2 regions of the Geodermatophilus sp. SYSU D00684 genome follow, and region 2 is predicted to be linked to the other one. Evidence: riboswitches for the same ligand, from Rfam matches in the RefSeq annotation. Region 2 holds a riboswitch; the other holds the start of a gene.
What was found. Region 2 has a riboswitch for S-adenosylmethionine ahead of ACI79L_RS15190 (bifunctional o-acetylhomoserine/o-acetylserine sulfhydrylase). Riboswitches for the same ligand answer to the same signal wherever they lie in the genome.
Positions count from the first base shown of each region.

Region 1: linked by a shared signal. The riboswitch ahead of thrC (threonine synthase) and the one ahead of ACI79L_RS15190 (bifunctional o-acetylhomoserine/o-acetylserine sulfhydrylase) in region 2 are both predicted to bind S-adenosylmethionine.

Region 1 is NZ_JBJGZI010000012.1:68,610-75,457, forward strand. It holds gene ACI79L_RS10720 (alpha/beta fold hydrolase) at 1-2,430, shown strand, start outside; gene ACI79L_RS10725 (ABC transporter permease) at 2,427-3,299, shown strand; gene ACI79L_RS10730 (HAD family hydrolase) at 3,408-4,229, opposite strand; SAM riboswitch class I at 4,291-4,414, shown strand; gene thrC (threonine synthase) at 4,427-5,728, shown strand; gene ACI79L_RS10740 (cold-shock protein) at 5,945-6,145, shown strand; gene ACI79L_RS10745 (hypothetical protein) at 6,221-6,646, shown strand.
Region 2 is NZ_JBJGZI010000019.1:74,290-81,137, forward strand. It holds gene ACI79L_RS15170 (uroporphyrinogen decarboxylase family protein) at 1-488, opposite strand, end outside; gene ACI79L_RS15175 (gamma carbonic anhydrase family protein) at 532-1,119, shown strand; gene ACI79L_RS15180 (threonine aldolase family protein) at 1,196-2,263, opposite strand; gene metX (homoserine O-acetyltransferase MetX) at 2,339-3,412, opposite strand; gene ACI79L_RS15190 (bifunctional o-acetylhomoserine/o-acetylserine sulfhydrylase) at 3,423-4,715, opposite strand; SAM riboswitch class IV at 4,760-4,876, opposite strand; gene ACI79L_RS15195 (NAD(P)H-dependent flavin oxidoreductase) at 4,900-5,940, opposite strand; gene ACI79L_RS15200 (acetyl/propionyl/methylcrotonyl-CoA carboxylase subunit alpha) at 5,965-6,848, opposite strand, start outside.

The DNA.
Region 1 (6,848 bases), on a different contig from region 2:
TTCGGCGCCGCCTACGACGACCGGGTCGACGCCATCGCGCCGCAGATCACCTGGAACTCGCTGACCGCCGCGCTCTTCCCCTCCCAGACCGGCGCCGCCGACGCGCCGACGGTCGCCGCCACGCCGCAGACCGCCGACGCCGGCGTCTACAAGCGGCTGTGGTCGGGGCTGTTCTTCGGCGTGGGCGCGGTGCCCACCGGCGGGCTGCTGGACGCGCTCGGCGGCGGGGGAGCGGCCGAGGCCGAGGACGGCGAGGACTCCGGCGACACCGGTGGTGCGGCCCCCGTCTCCGGCGACGCCGCGCCCCGCCTGCCGTTCGACCCGGCGTCGGTGGACCCCGCGGTGGTGGAGCAGGCGCTGACCTGCGGCCGGTTCCGCGCCGACATCTGCGCCGCCTACCAGTCCGCCGCGGCCTCGGGCACGCTCACGCCCGAGGTGGCCGCGGTGCTCGACCGCAGCAGCCCGGCCGCGGTGCTCGACCGCATCACCGCGCCCACCCTGCTGGTCCAGGGCACCGAGGACTCCCTGTTCGGCCTGGGCCAGGCCGACGCCAACGCCCGCGGCATCGCCGCGAACGGCGCCCCGGTCAAGGTCGTCTGGTACGCCGGCGGCCACGACTCCCAGGCCTCGGAGCGGGAGACCGCCGAGCTGCGCGACCAGGTCGCCGGCTGGTTCGACTGGTACCTGCGCGACGAGGACGACCCGGCCCGCGGCGAGGACCCCGGCACCGGCTTCGAGTTCCCCGCGCCCACCGGCCTGGGCAGCGGGCTGGGCACCGTGCAGGGCGGCACCCAGAGCGTGCTCGCCGGGGCCTACCCGGGCCTCGACGGCGGGGAGCCGGCGCAGCGGGAGAGCGTCGCGCTCGACGGCGGCACCCAGCCGGTGGTCACGCCCGCCGGCGGCACCCCGGCCGCGATCACCACCGTCCCGGGCCTGGGCGCGCTGGCCTCGGCGCTCGGCGGCCAGGCCGTGGAGATCCCCGGCCAGTTCGCCGCGTTCGCCAGCGAGCCGCTCGACGAGGCGGTCGAGGTGGTCGGCGCGCCGACCGTCGAGCTCGCCGTCGCCTCGCCCACCGGCAGCGCCACGCTGTTCGCCAAGCTCTACGACGTCGGCCCGGACGGCGCCCGGACGCTGCCCGGCGGGCTGGTCGCCCCGCTGGCGCTCACCGGCCTGTCGGTGGACCCGGCCGCGCCCACCGAGGTCGCCGTGACGCTGCCGGGCATCGTGCACCGCTTCGAGGCCGGGCACACGATGCGCGTCGTCGTCTCCTCGACCGACCAGGCCTTCGCCCTGCCGGCCGAGGCCACCGTCTACTCCGTCGCCCTCGCCGGGGCCGGCAACGGCGGCACCGCGCTGGCCGTGCCCACCGTCGAGGGGCAGCCGCAGGCCGACGGCGGCACCTCGCGCTGGTGGTGGCTGCTCGGCGCCGTCGCCGCCCTCGGCCTGCTCGGCCGGCTGGCCGCGGTGCTGTGGGGCCGCCGCCGGCGCCGGGTCACCTCGGTGGTGGAGCCCGACGGCGAGGACGTGCCGCTGCGCTTCGAGGGCATCACCAAGGCCTACAAGGACGGCTTCGTCGCCGTCCGCGACCTGTCCTTCGAGGTCCGCCGCGGCCAGGTGCTCGGCCTGCTCGGCCCCAACGGCGCGGGCAAGACGACGTCGCTGCGCATGCTCATGGGCCTGATCCGGCCGAACTCCGGGCGGATCACCGTCTTCGGCCACGCGGTCGGCCCCGGCGCGCCGGTGCTGTCCCGGCTGGGCTCGTTCGTCGAGGGCACCGGCCTCCAGCCGCACCTGTCCGGCCGCGACAACCTGCGCCTGTACTGGGCCGCCACCGGCCGCCCGGCCGCGGACGCGCACATGGAGGAGGCGATCGCGGTCGCCGGCCTCGGCGCCGCCATCGACCGGCCGGTGCGCCGCTACAGCCAGGGCATGCGGCAGCGGGTGGCGATCGCCCAGGCCATGCTCGGCCTGCCCGACCTCCTCGTCCTCGACGAGCCGACCAACGGGCTGGACCCGCCGCAGATCCACGCCATGCGCGAGGTGCTGCGCGACTACGCCGCCACCGGCCGCACGGTCATCGTCTCCAGCCACCTGCTCAGCGAGATCGAGCAGACCTGCACCCACGTGGTGGTCATGGCGAAGGGGCAGAAGATCGCGCAGGGGACGGTCGAGGAGATCGTCGGCACCGGCGGTGCGGTGCTGGTCGGGCTCGCCGACGACGCCGACGCCGACCGCGCGGCGGCCGTCCTGTCGGCGCTGCCCGGCGTCGCCGTCGAGCGCACCGACGAGGGCCTGGTCGCCGACCTCGGCCCGGAGACCTCGCGGGCGACGGCGCTGCAGGCGCTCGTGGCCGCGGACGTCGCCGTCGACCAGTTCACGCCGCGCCGCCGCCTGGAGGACGCGTTCCTGGCACTCGTGGGGGAGTCGTGACCGCGACCGAGCACGTCCAGCCCACCGGCGCCGTCGCCGGCTACCGGCCCGAGCGGACGCTGCGGCTGTCGGTCGAGCTGCGCCGGCAGTTCAAGCGGCGCCGCACGATCGGCGTCTTCGCGGCGATGGTGGCGCTGCCGCTGGTCCTCATCGCCGCGCTGCAGCTGGGGGCGAGCGAGGACGCGCAGACCAACAGCCGGATCAACCTCGTCGACGTCGCCACCGCCAGCGGGCTGAACTTCACCCTGTTCGTGCTGTTCGCGACGACGACGTTCTTCCTCGTCGTGGTCTACGCGCTGTTCTTCGGCGACACGGTGGCCAGCGAGGCGCAGTGGGGCTCGCTGCGCTACACGCTGGCCACGCCGGTGCCCCGGATGCGGCTGCTCCGGCAGAAGTGGCTCGCGGCGCTGGTGCAGTCGGTGGGCGCGCTGCTCACCCTCGCCGTCGTCGCGGTGGTCGCCGGCGGCCTGGCGTTCGGGTTCGGCGAGATCCGGACGCCGGTCGGGGTGACCCTGTCGCAGGGCGAGGGGTTCCTCCGGCTGGCCGGGATGCTCGGCTACCTCGCCGTGCACCTGCTCGTCGTCGGCACGCTGGCGTTCTGGCTGTCCACGATCACCGACGCGCCGCTGGCCGCCGTCGGCGGGGCGGTGTTCACGACGGTCGTGTTCGCCATCCTCGACCAGGTCGAGCAGCTCGGGTCGATCCGCGACTGGTTCCCCACCGCGGAGGAGTTCGCCTGGACCGACCTGCTGCAGACGCCGGTCGACTCCTCGGACCTGTTCCGCGGCGTCGTCCAGTCGCTGGTCTACGCCGCGGTCTTCACCGGGCTGGGGTTCCGCCACTTCGCCCGGCGCGACGTCACGTCGTGATCGTCGCCCTACCGGGCGACACCGCGGCCAGGGGCCGTCCCCCAGGGCCGCGGAGCCCTTCCGTCGCGCCTGCGCGGACCCCTCCGGGGCCCACTCGGCGCGACCCGCTCACAGGCTCGCTCGAACCGCCTCGGCCCAGCCGACGCCCATCGGCTCGGCGGTCACCGACACGTTGGGGACGGCGCCCAGCAGCCCGGCCATGCCCTCGACCTCCGCGCCGTTGGCGGTGATCCACAGCCGGCCGACGGCGGGCGCCATCTCCAGGTCGCTCGCGCTGTCGCCGATCGCGACGGCGTCCGCGGGGTCGACGCCGCGCCGCTCGAGGTCCCAGGCGATCGCCGCGCCCTTGGAGATGCCGCGCGGCATCAGGTGGTAGACCCGCGCCAGCTGCCCCTCCGGCGCCAGCCGCAGCCGCGCCGAGGCCGGGATGGCGCCGTTGTCCTTGAGCGTCAGCCAGCCGAGGCCCCGCTCGGCCAGCCACGCGTCGACGGCGAGCGGGTCGACGAACCCGCGCAGCAGCGCGTCGCCGTCGTGCGTGGTGTGCCAGGGCGCGTGCCACTCCAGCCGGCCGGCGTGGGCGGCGCACAGCGCGTCGACGACGCCGAGCTCGGCCATCACGTCCATCGGCGTGCGGCCGGCGTACTCGGCGGGCAGCTCGCCGGTCAGCTCGTGCCGCTCCCGGCCGCCCTTCCACGTCACCAGCGAGCCCAGCTCGGCGATCGCGCCGTCGGCGGCGAAGATCCGCCCCGCCTCGGTGACCTGGTCGGCGGTGCGCCCGCTGACGATCACCAGCGCGACCCCGGCGGTGTGCAGCTCCAGCAGGGCCGCGGCCGGCTCGGCGGTGGGGGAGCCGTCGGCGGCGTGCCAGAACGACCCCCGCGGGCCGACCATCGTGCCGTCGAGGTCGGTGTAGACGATGCGCGCAGCCACGGCGCCCAGCATGGCCGGGGCCGGGGGCGGTCCCCGCAGCCGGGTAGAGTCGGGCCCGTTCCACTCATCCAGAGGGGCAGAGGGACACGGCCCGGTGAAGCCCCGGCAACCGCGCTCGCGACAGCGGCGAGAGGTGCCAATTCCGTCCCGCGCGGCTCGACGGCCCGACGCGGGGAAGATGAGGAGGTAGTCGTCGCATGACCCTGACCGCTCCCGGTTCTCTGCAGGCCGACTCCGCTGCCGGCGGCCCCGTTCCGCCCAGCCCCGCCCGCGGCCTCGTCTGTCGCAACTGCGGCGCCACCTTCGGCCTCATCGCCGAGCACGCCTGCGCCCAGTGCTTCGGCCCGCTCGAGGTCGACTACGACCCCGAGCTCATGCGACAGGTCACCCGCGAGCAGATCGAGGCCGGCCCGCAGAACATCTGGCGCTACGCCGCGCTGCTGCCGGTGGGCCAGGACCCGGCCGACCGCGTCTCCCTCGACCCGGGCATGACCCCGCTGGTGCGCGCCGACCGGCTCGCCGCCGAGCTCGGCATCACCGGCGGGCTGTGGGTCAAGGACGACTCGGCCAACCCCACCCACTCGTTCAAGGACCGCGTGGTGAGCCTCGCCGCCACCGCCGCGAAGGGCCTGGGCTACCGCAAGATCGCCGCGGCCTCGACCGGCAACCTGGCCAACTCCGTGGCCGCGCACGCCGCCCGCGCCGGCCTGCCGTCGTTCGTGTTCATCCCGTCCGACCTGGAGCCGGGCAAGGTCGTGCAGTCGGCGGTCTACGGCCAGACGCTGGTCGCCGTCGACGGTTCCTACGACGACGTCAACCGGCTGACCAGCGAGCTCGCCGAGACCGACGAGTTCGAGGACACCGCCTTCGTCAACCAGAACGTGCGGCCCTACTACGCCGAGGGCTCCAAGACGATGGGCTACGAGATCGCCGAGCAGCTCGGCTGGCGGATCCCGGCCCAGGTGGTCATCCCCATGGCCTCGGGCTCGCTGCTCACCAAGGTGGACAAGGCCTGGCGGGAGCTGGTCAGGGCCGGGATCGTCGCGGACACCGAGTGGCGGGTCTTCGGCGCCCAGTCCGCCGGCTGCGACCCGATCGCCACCGCCTTCGACAACGGCTGGGACGTCGTCAAGCCGGTCAGGCCCACCGGGATCGCGAAGTCGCTGAACATCGGCAACCCCGCCGACGGCCCGTACGCGCTCGACGCCATCCGCCGCACCGGCGGCGCCGTCGGCCGGGTCGGCGACGAGCAGATCGTCCAGGGCATCCGCGACCTCGCCCGCACCACCGGCGTCTTCGCCGAGACCGCCGGCGGCGTGACCGTGGCGGTGCTGCGCCAGCTGGTCGAGGACGGGCGGCTGGACCCGAGCCGGGAGACCGTCGTCCTCAACACCGGCGAGGGCCTCAAGACCCTCGACCCGCTGCTGCCGGTGGTCGGCCCGACCCACCGCGTGGAGCCGTCGCTGCGGTCGGTCCGGTCCACGGGGCTCATCGGCTGAGCCCCCGGCGGGGGGCGTAGGCTCGCCGGCGTCGATCCGGCGGGTGACATCCCGCCCGATCGTCCCCGAGTCGTGTGTCCAGGATCTCCCCACGGCGGCGTGCCTGTTGTACCGTCTCGCGCGGTCAGTTCCACGCACGTGTCCGACGGGCGGAAGAGCTGGATCCCGGTCCCCGGATCACGGGGGCCGTCCGCACGCACGACCGTGGGAGCGCACGTGGCACAGGGCACCGTGAAGTGGTTCAACGCCGAGAAGGGCTTCGGCTTCATCGCCGTCGACGGCGGCCAGGACGTCTTCGTCCACTACTCGGCCATCCAGATGGACGGCTACAAGAGCCTCGACGAGGGCCAGCGGGTCGTCTTCGAGGTCGTCCAGGGCGAGAAGGGCCCCCAGGCCGACGGCGTCCGCGTCGCCTGAGCCCCTCCGTACCCCGTGCTGCGGCCCGGTTCCCTCCGCGGGAGCCGGGCCGCAGCCGTTCCCGGGCCGCCGCCGGTGAGCTGGGCGCCGTCGCTGCTGGCCGCCCACGCCGCGGTCCTCGCCCTGCTGGCGGCGGTCTCCGGGGTCCTCCACGTCGCCGGGGTGCGCACCGGGGGCCAGGACGACGCCGGCCGCTGGACCGGCCCGTCGCCCGCGGTCCCCGTGGCGACCTGGGTGCTCGCGCTGCTCGTCGTCGTGGTGGTGGCGCGCACCGTCGGGCCGCGGCGGCCCGGTCGGCTCGCGTACTGGCTGGCGGGCACCGCGTGCTGGGCGGTCCTGCCGTGGGCCTGGCTGGCGACCGGGCTGTCGGCCTCGCACCCCGAGAGCGGCTGGGCGTGGGTGACCGTGATCGGGTTCTCCGGCTACGGCTGGGTCTGGCTGGTCCCCCTGCTGCTGTTCGGTGCCGCGTACACCGCCGTGCTGGCCCGCCTGACCGACTGACCCGCCCGGGAACAGGCGCCACCCACCCCCCGTTCTTGCACTCGGCAGGGGCGAGTGCCAGACTTCCGGTTGGCACTCGACAGTGCCGAGTGCCAATCAGGTCGGAACGGTGAGGCACAGGAGCGCGGGCCACATGGGAGCCCGCCGCGCCGGTGTCGTCCGTCGCGGGCGCCGGTCCCGGCCGTGCAGCGATCCATGCATG
Region 2 (6,848 bases):
CGGTCGTCGCCGTAGTGCTCGTCGGCGGCCTGCTGGGCCATGGTGAACGGGCCGGGCAGCGTGATCTTGACCGGCCGGTCGGTGGCGGCGCGGAGGAAGCGCACGTCGCGCGCCTGGATCGGGCCGCGGCGGCGGAGCTCGCCGACCACCCGCGGCACCGGGATCGGCTGCCCGGAGCGGTTGAGCACCGTGCCGGGGGTGTCGACGTCGACGCCGGCGAGCGCGGTGGCGAAGTGGTTGGAGTAGGACTCCCGCCGCTGCTCGCCGTCGCCGACCAGGTCCAGGCCGGCCGCCTCCTGGGCGCGCACCGCCAGCAGCGTCGCGTCGTCCTGCGCCTCCTCGAGCAGTTCCGGCGCCGGCCGCCACAGCTCCCGGGCGCGCACCCGGGGCGGGAACTGGTGCGCCAGGCGCTCGTGGTCGATGAGCCACCCGGGCTGGGGCAGGCTCCCGACGACCGTGGTGGGCAGCGGCGGCAGGGAAGCGGGCACGGGGTGATCCTGCCCGCGCCGAGGGGGCTCCGGGTGTGCTGGGGTGGACGCCGTGGCGGACAACTACATCGCGGAACTGCCCTTCGGCGCCCCGGCCATCGACGACGAGGCCTTCGTCGCGCCGACGGCGGTGGTGGTCGGCGCGGTCACCATGGGGCCGCGCTCCAGCATCTGGTACGGCGCGGTCGCCCGGGCCGACGCCGAGGTCATCGAGATCGGCGAGGGCTCGAACGTGCAGGACGGCAGCACGCTGCACTCCGACCCCGGCTTCCCGCTGGTCCTCGGCCGCGGCGTCACCGTGGGGCACCGGGTGGTGCTGCACGGCGCCCGCGTCGACGACGACGTGCTGGTCGGCATGGGCAGCATCGTCATGAACGGCGCGCACATCGGCGCGGGGTCGATCGTGGCCGCGGGCGCCGTCGTCACCCAGGGCACGGTCGTGCCGCCGGGGTCGCTGGTGGCCGGCGTCCCGGCGAAGGTGCTGCGGCCGACCACCGACGACGACCTCACGCACATCCGGCTCAACGCGGCCAGCTACACCGAGCGGCTGGACGCGGCGCGGAAGGTGCGGCCGGTGGTGCGCCGTCCGCTGCCCCCGGCCGGCTACACCCCCGGCGACGCCGCCGACTGACGAAGGACCACCCTTCCCCCCACGCCTCGCACGCTCGGCGCGGGCCCCTGAAGGGTGGCCGTTCCATCACGTCACCTCAGAGAGCGCCGGCGAGGCGGGCGACGGCGTCACGGACCTCGTCCAGGGACAGCGCCAGCGTGGCGTCGCCCACGGGCAGCTCCACGCGCACCACGCCCGGGTCGCCGGTGACCGCGGCCTGCATCCAGGTCCACAGCCCCTCCTGCGCCAGCGCGCGGACCGCGGCCCCGAAGGCCTCCGGCGTGGTCGACAGCAGCAGGTGCAGCATCGGCGTCTGCGGCGGGTCGGGCACCACCCGCACGCCGGGCAGGCCGCGGACGGTGTCGGCGACCTCCCGCGCCCGCTCGAGGTAGGCGGGGAACAGCGGCAGCCGGCGGCGCAGGCAGGTCAGCGCCGAGGCCGCGCCCGGCCACAGGCCGAACAGCGTGCCACCCATCCGCCCGCGCCACTCCCGGACCTCGGCGACGACGTCCGCGGGCCCGGCCACGCAGCACCCGGCCAGCGCGCCGATCCCCTTGTAGAAGCTGACGTAGACGGTGTCGAACGGCGCCGCCACGCCGGCCGGGGACATCCCGTAGCCGGCGGCGGCCTCCCACAGCCGGGCGCCGTCGAGGTGGGCCACCGAGTGCACGTCGTGCGCCCACGCGGCCTGCTCCACGACGTCGTCCCACGGCGGCAGCGGCCCGCCCAGGTCCCGCTGCGGCAGCTCCACCACCAGCGCGGCCGGCGGCTCGGCGACGTCGTCGAGGTCGGCGCGCAGCAGCATGCGGTGCCGGTCGCCGACCGGGCGCTCGACCAGGCCCTGCAGCCGCGCCAGCGCGCCGCCCTCGTGCCGGAACAGGTGGCACTCGGGGTGTCCGACGACGGTGGACCGGCGGCTGCGCCCGGCGTGCACCCGCAGCACCGCCTGCTGGGCCATCGTCCCGCTGGGCAGGTAGACGGCGGCCGGCTTGTCCAGCAGCTGCGCGACCTCCGCCTCCAGCTCCCCGACGACGCCGCCCGCGCCGTACCGGTCCAGCGCGGTGTCCGCCGGGATGGTGGCCAGCAGGTCGGCGGCGCGCTGCACCCCGTGCCCGGTCAGGGCGCGGTCGCAGGCCAGCCGCAGGGCGTCGAGGTCGTCGTCCACGGGCCCAGTCTCTCGGGAGGCCGGGGTCCCGGCGGACCGGGGCCCCGGGACCCCGGCTCCGGGACCCCGGCCCCGTCAGGCGTCGAGCAGTTCGCGGAGGAGCGCGCCGACGGGGCCGGCCTCGATGAGGAAGCCGTCGTGCCCGTACGGCGAGGACACCACCCGCAGCGGCACCCCGAGCGCGTCGGCCACCCGCTGCTGCAGCTCCAGCGGGTAGAGCCGGTCGGAGTCGACGCCGGCCACCACCGCCCGCGCGGTCACCCGGGCCAGCGCCGCCTCCACCCCGCCCCGGCCGCGGCCGACGTCCCAGGTGTTCATCGCCTCGGTGAGCGCCAGGTAGCTGCCGGCGTCGAACCGGCGGGTGAGCTTGTCGGCGTGGTGGTCCAGGTAGGAGGCGACGGCGAACCGGCCGTCGGCCTGCACGGCCGCGCCGAACCGCTCCTCCAGCTCGAACGCGCTTCGGTAGGTCAGGTGCGCGATCCGCCGGGCGACGCCGAGCCCGGCGACGGGGTCGGCACGGATCGCGGCCTGCTGGGTGGTCTGGGTGCCGATCTGGTCGGCGGTGGCCGCCGCGCCCGAGGCGAGGAAGAACAGCCCGGCCACCCGGTCGGGCAGCGCGACCGCCCACTCCAGCGCCCGCATCCCGCCCATCGACCCGCCGACGACGGCGGCCCAGCGGCCGATGCCGAGCGTGTCCGCGAGCGCCGCCTCGACCAGCACCTGGTCGCCGACGGTCACCTCGGGGAACCGCGCGCCCCACGGCCGGCCGTCGGGCGCGGTCGACGACGGCCCGGTCGTCCCCTGGCACCCGCCGAGCACGTTGGCGCAGACGACGAAGAACCGGTCGGTGTCCAGCGCCGCGCCCGGCCCGACCAGCGACGCCCACCAGCCCGGCGTCGGGTGGCCGGGCCCCGCCGGGCCGGTGACGTGGCTGTCGCCGGTGAGCGCGTGCTCGACCAGCACCGCGTTGCCGCCGTCGGGGGCGAGCGTGCCCCAGGTCTCGTAGGCCACCCGGACGCCGGGCAGCACCCCGCCGCGTTCGAGCCGGACCGGTCCGTCCAGGTCGAGGAACAGCCGGTCCCCGGCGGGGTCGCCGTCGCGCCACCCGCCGGTCCGCGGCGGGGTGCGGGACCCCGGGAGGTCCCGCACCCCGCCCACGTCAGGCGCCCTTCGCGGCGCGGAACCCGGCCTCGAGGTCGGCGAGGATGTCCTCGATCCCCTCCAGGCCGGCGGCCAGGCGCACCAGGCCGGGCGTGACGCCGGTGGTCCGCTGCTCCTCCGGCGTTAGCTGCGAGTGCGTCGTCGACGCCGGGTGGATGACCAGGCTGCGGACGTCGCCGATGTTGGCCACGTGGCTGTGCAGCTCCAGCGCCTCGACGAAGCGCTTGCCCGCCTCGACGCCGCCGCGGATCTCGAACGCCAGCACCGCGCCGGCGCCGCGCGGGGCGTAGCGCTGCTGGGCGGCGTGCCACGGCGAGGACGGCAGGCCGGCGTAGTGCACCGACTCCACCTCGTCGTGCGCCTCGAGGAACTCGGCCACCCGCTGGGCGTTGGCCACGTGCCGCTCCATGCGCAGCGACAGCGTCTCGATGCCCTGCACGACCAGCCAGGCGTTGAACGGGCTGATCGCCGGGCCGAGGTCGCGCAGCAGCTGCACCCGGGCCTTGAGCGCGTAGGCCGGTGCGCCCAGGTCGGCGTAGACGACGCCGTGGTAGGTCGGGTCCGGCGTGGTGAAGCCCGGGAACCGGCCGCGGGTCCAGTCGAAGTTGCCGCCGTCGACGATGACCCCGGCGATCGCGGTGCCGTGGCCGCCGAGGTACTTGGTGGCCGAGTGGACGACGACGTCGGCGCCGTGCTCGAGCGGGCGCACGAGGTACGGCGTGGCGATGGTGTTGTCGACGATCAGCGGCACGCCGTTGCGGTGCGCCACCTCCGACACCGCGGAGATGTCGAGGACGTCGCCCTTCGGGTTGCCGATCGACTCCCCGTAGAACGCCTTGGTGTTCTCGCGGACCAGCGACTGCCAGTTCTCCGGGTCGTCCGGGTCCTCGACGAAGGACACCTCGACGCCGAGCTTGGGCAGCGAGTGGTGCAGCAGGTTGTACGTGCCGCCGTACAGCGACGCCGAGGCGACGACGTGGCTGCCGGCCTCGGCGACGTTGAGGATCGCCAGGGTCTCGGCGGCCTGGCCGCTGGCCACCGCGAGCGCGGCGACGCCGCCCTCGAGGGAGGCCACGCGCTGCTCGAGCGCGTCCTGCGTGGGGTTCATGATCCGCGTGTAGATGTTGCCCATCTCGGCCAGCGCGAACAGGTCGGCGGCGTGCTGGGTGTCGCGGAACTGGTAGCTGGTGGTCGCGTAGATCGGCAGGGCGCGGGCCCCGGTGGTGGGGTCGGGGCTGGTCCCGGCGTGGATCTGCCGGGTCTCGAAGCTCCAGCTCTGCTGGTCGGGCACGGCGCCGTCTCCTCTCGCTCGCGGAGACCCCGCGGCGCACGGAGGGCTCCGTCTTGCCGCGCGGCGGGCGCCGCGCGGCCGGCTCTTCCCCTGGGAGCACCTCGGACGGAGGAGAGGTTGCCGGGCAGCCAGCCAGGTACTTGTCGCTGCCTCTCGTGAGCCTGCGCGGAACCCTAGCGCCCGGTCAGGAGGCGCCGGGCCGGGGGGAGGCGAGGGCGGCCGCGGCGTCGTCGGCGAGGCGGGCGACGAGCTCCCCGGCGGGCAGCGCCTCGGCCAGCGCGTACGCCTGCCCGGCCCACATGCTCACCGCCTCCGGGTCGCCGGCCTGCCGCGCCGCCGCGCGCAGCGGCGTCGTCAGGTGGTGGACCTGCGGGTAGGCCGCCGGGGCGGCGGCGCTGTGCTCGGCGAGGAAGCGGTTGACCAGCCCGCGGGCGCGCCGGCCGCTGAACGCGCGGGTGAGCGCCGTCGGCCGGTTGCCGCCCAGCGCCGCCCGGTGCGCGGCGCCGGTCCCCGCCTCGGGGCACAGCAGGAACGCCGTGCCCAGCTGCGCGGCCTCCGCCCCGGCGACGAGCACCGCGGCCACCGCGGGGCCGTCGACGATCCCGCCGGCGGCGACCATCGGCAGGTCCACCGCCCGGGCGACCAGCCGCAGCAGCGGCAGCAGCCCGTACTCGCCCGCCCCGTCCTCGTCGCGGAGGCCGCCGCGGTGGCCGCCGGCCTCGACGCCCTGCACCACCAGCGCGTCCGCGCCGGCGTCGCGGGCGGCCACGGCGTCCTCCGGCGAGGTGACGGTGACCAGCACGATGGTGTCGGCGTCGTGCAGCGTGGCGACCATGTCCGGCCGGGGCAGGCCGAAGGTGAACGACACCACCGGCACCCGCTCCTCGGCGAGGACCGCGACCTTGGCCTCCCACGCGTCGTCGTCGGCGCGGGGCTCGCCGAGGTCCACGCCCCACCGCCGCGCCTCGGGCCGCAGCCGCTCGGCGTAGCGGCGCAGGGCGCCCTCGTCGGCGGGCGGCCCGGGGACGAAGACGTTGACGCCGAACCGCTCCTGCGTCCGCGCCCGGACGGCGCGGACCTCCTCGCGCACCGCCTCCGGCGTCCGGTAGCCGGCGGCGAGGAAGCCCAGGCCGCCGGCGTCGGACACCGCCGCGGCCAGTTCCACGGTCGACGGCCCCCCGGCCATCGGCGCCTGCACGACCGGTCGACGCAGCCCCAGCACCATGCCGGGCATCCTGCGCCCCGCGGCTCAGGCGGGGGTCAGCCGGGCCAGCACCTGGTCCAGCGCGACGCGGTCGCCGGGGGCGACCAGCAGGTCGACGACGCCGTCGGCCGGGGCGCGCAGCGTGTGCTCCATCTTCATCGCCTCGACGACGACCACCGGGTCGCCCGCGCCGACCTCCTGACCGTGGGACGCCGGGGTGGCGATCACCGTGCCGGGCATCGGGCTGGTCAGCTCGGGGGCGTGCGCGGCGGCGTCCGGGCGCAGCACCAGCCGCCGGGCCCGCCGCAGTGCCCAGTCGGCGCCGCCGGCGTGCACGAACAGCGCGTCGCCGTCCTCGGCCACCCGGCAGTGCGACCGCACGCCGTCGCGGACCAGCGCCAGGCCGCCGTCCTCGGGCGCGCAGCTCAGCGGGCCGGCGTCGGCGCCGTCGAGGCCGGCGCGTGCGGCGGCGGGCGTGCCGGTGAGCGTCACCGTCCGCTGCCGCCCGCCGGTCTCCAGCCGGACGACGAACGGGGCCGACGGCGCGCCGGCGCGGAAGCCGGTGGGCGCGCTCCACGGGTCGGCCGGGTCGGCGGCGGCCCAGGCGGTCAGCCACACGTGCGCGGCGGCGGCGAGGACGGCGTCGTCGGGGACGGCGGGCGGCTCCCACGCGGCGGCGAACCGGTCGAGCAGCGCGGTGTCCAGGTCCCCGGCGCGGACGGCGGGCTCGGCGAGCAGCGACCGCACGAACCCGACGTTGGTGGTCACGCCGAGCACCGCGGTCTCCGCGAGCGCCCGGTCCAGCGCGGCCAGCGCGGTGGCGCGGTCGGGGCCCGCGGCGACCACCTTGGCCAGCATCGGGTCGTAGTCCGAGCCGACGAGGGTGCCGGCGGCGATGCCGGAGTCCACGCGGGCGCCCTCGGGTTCGG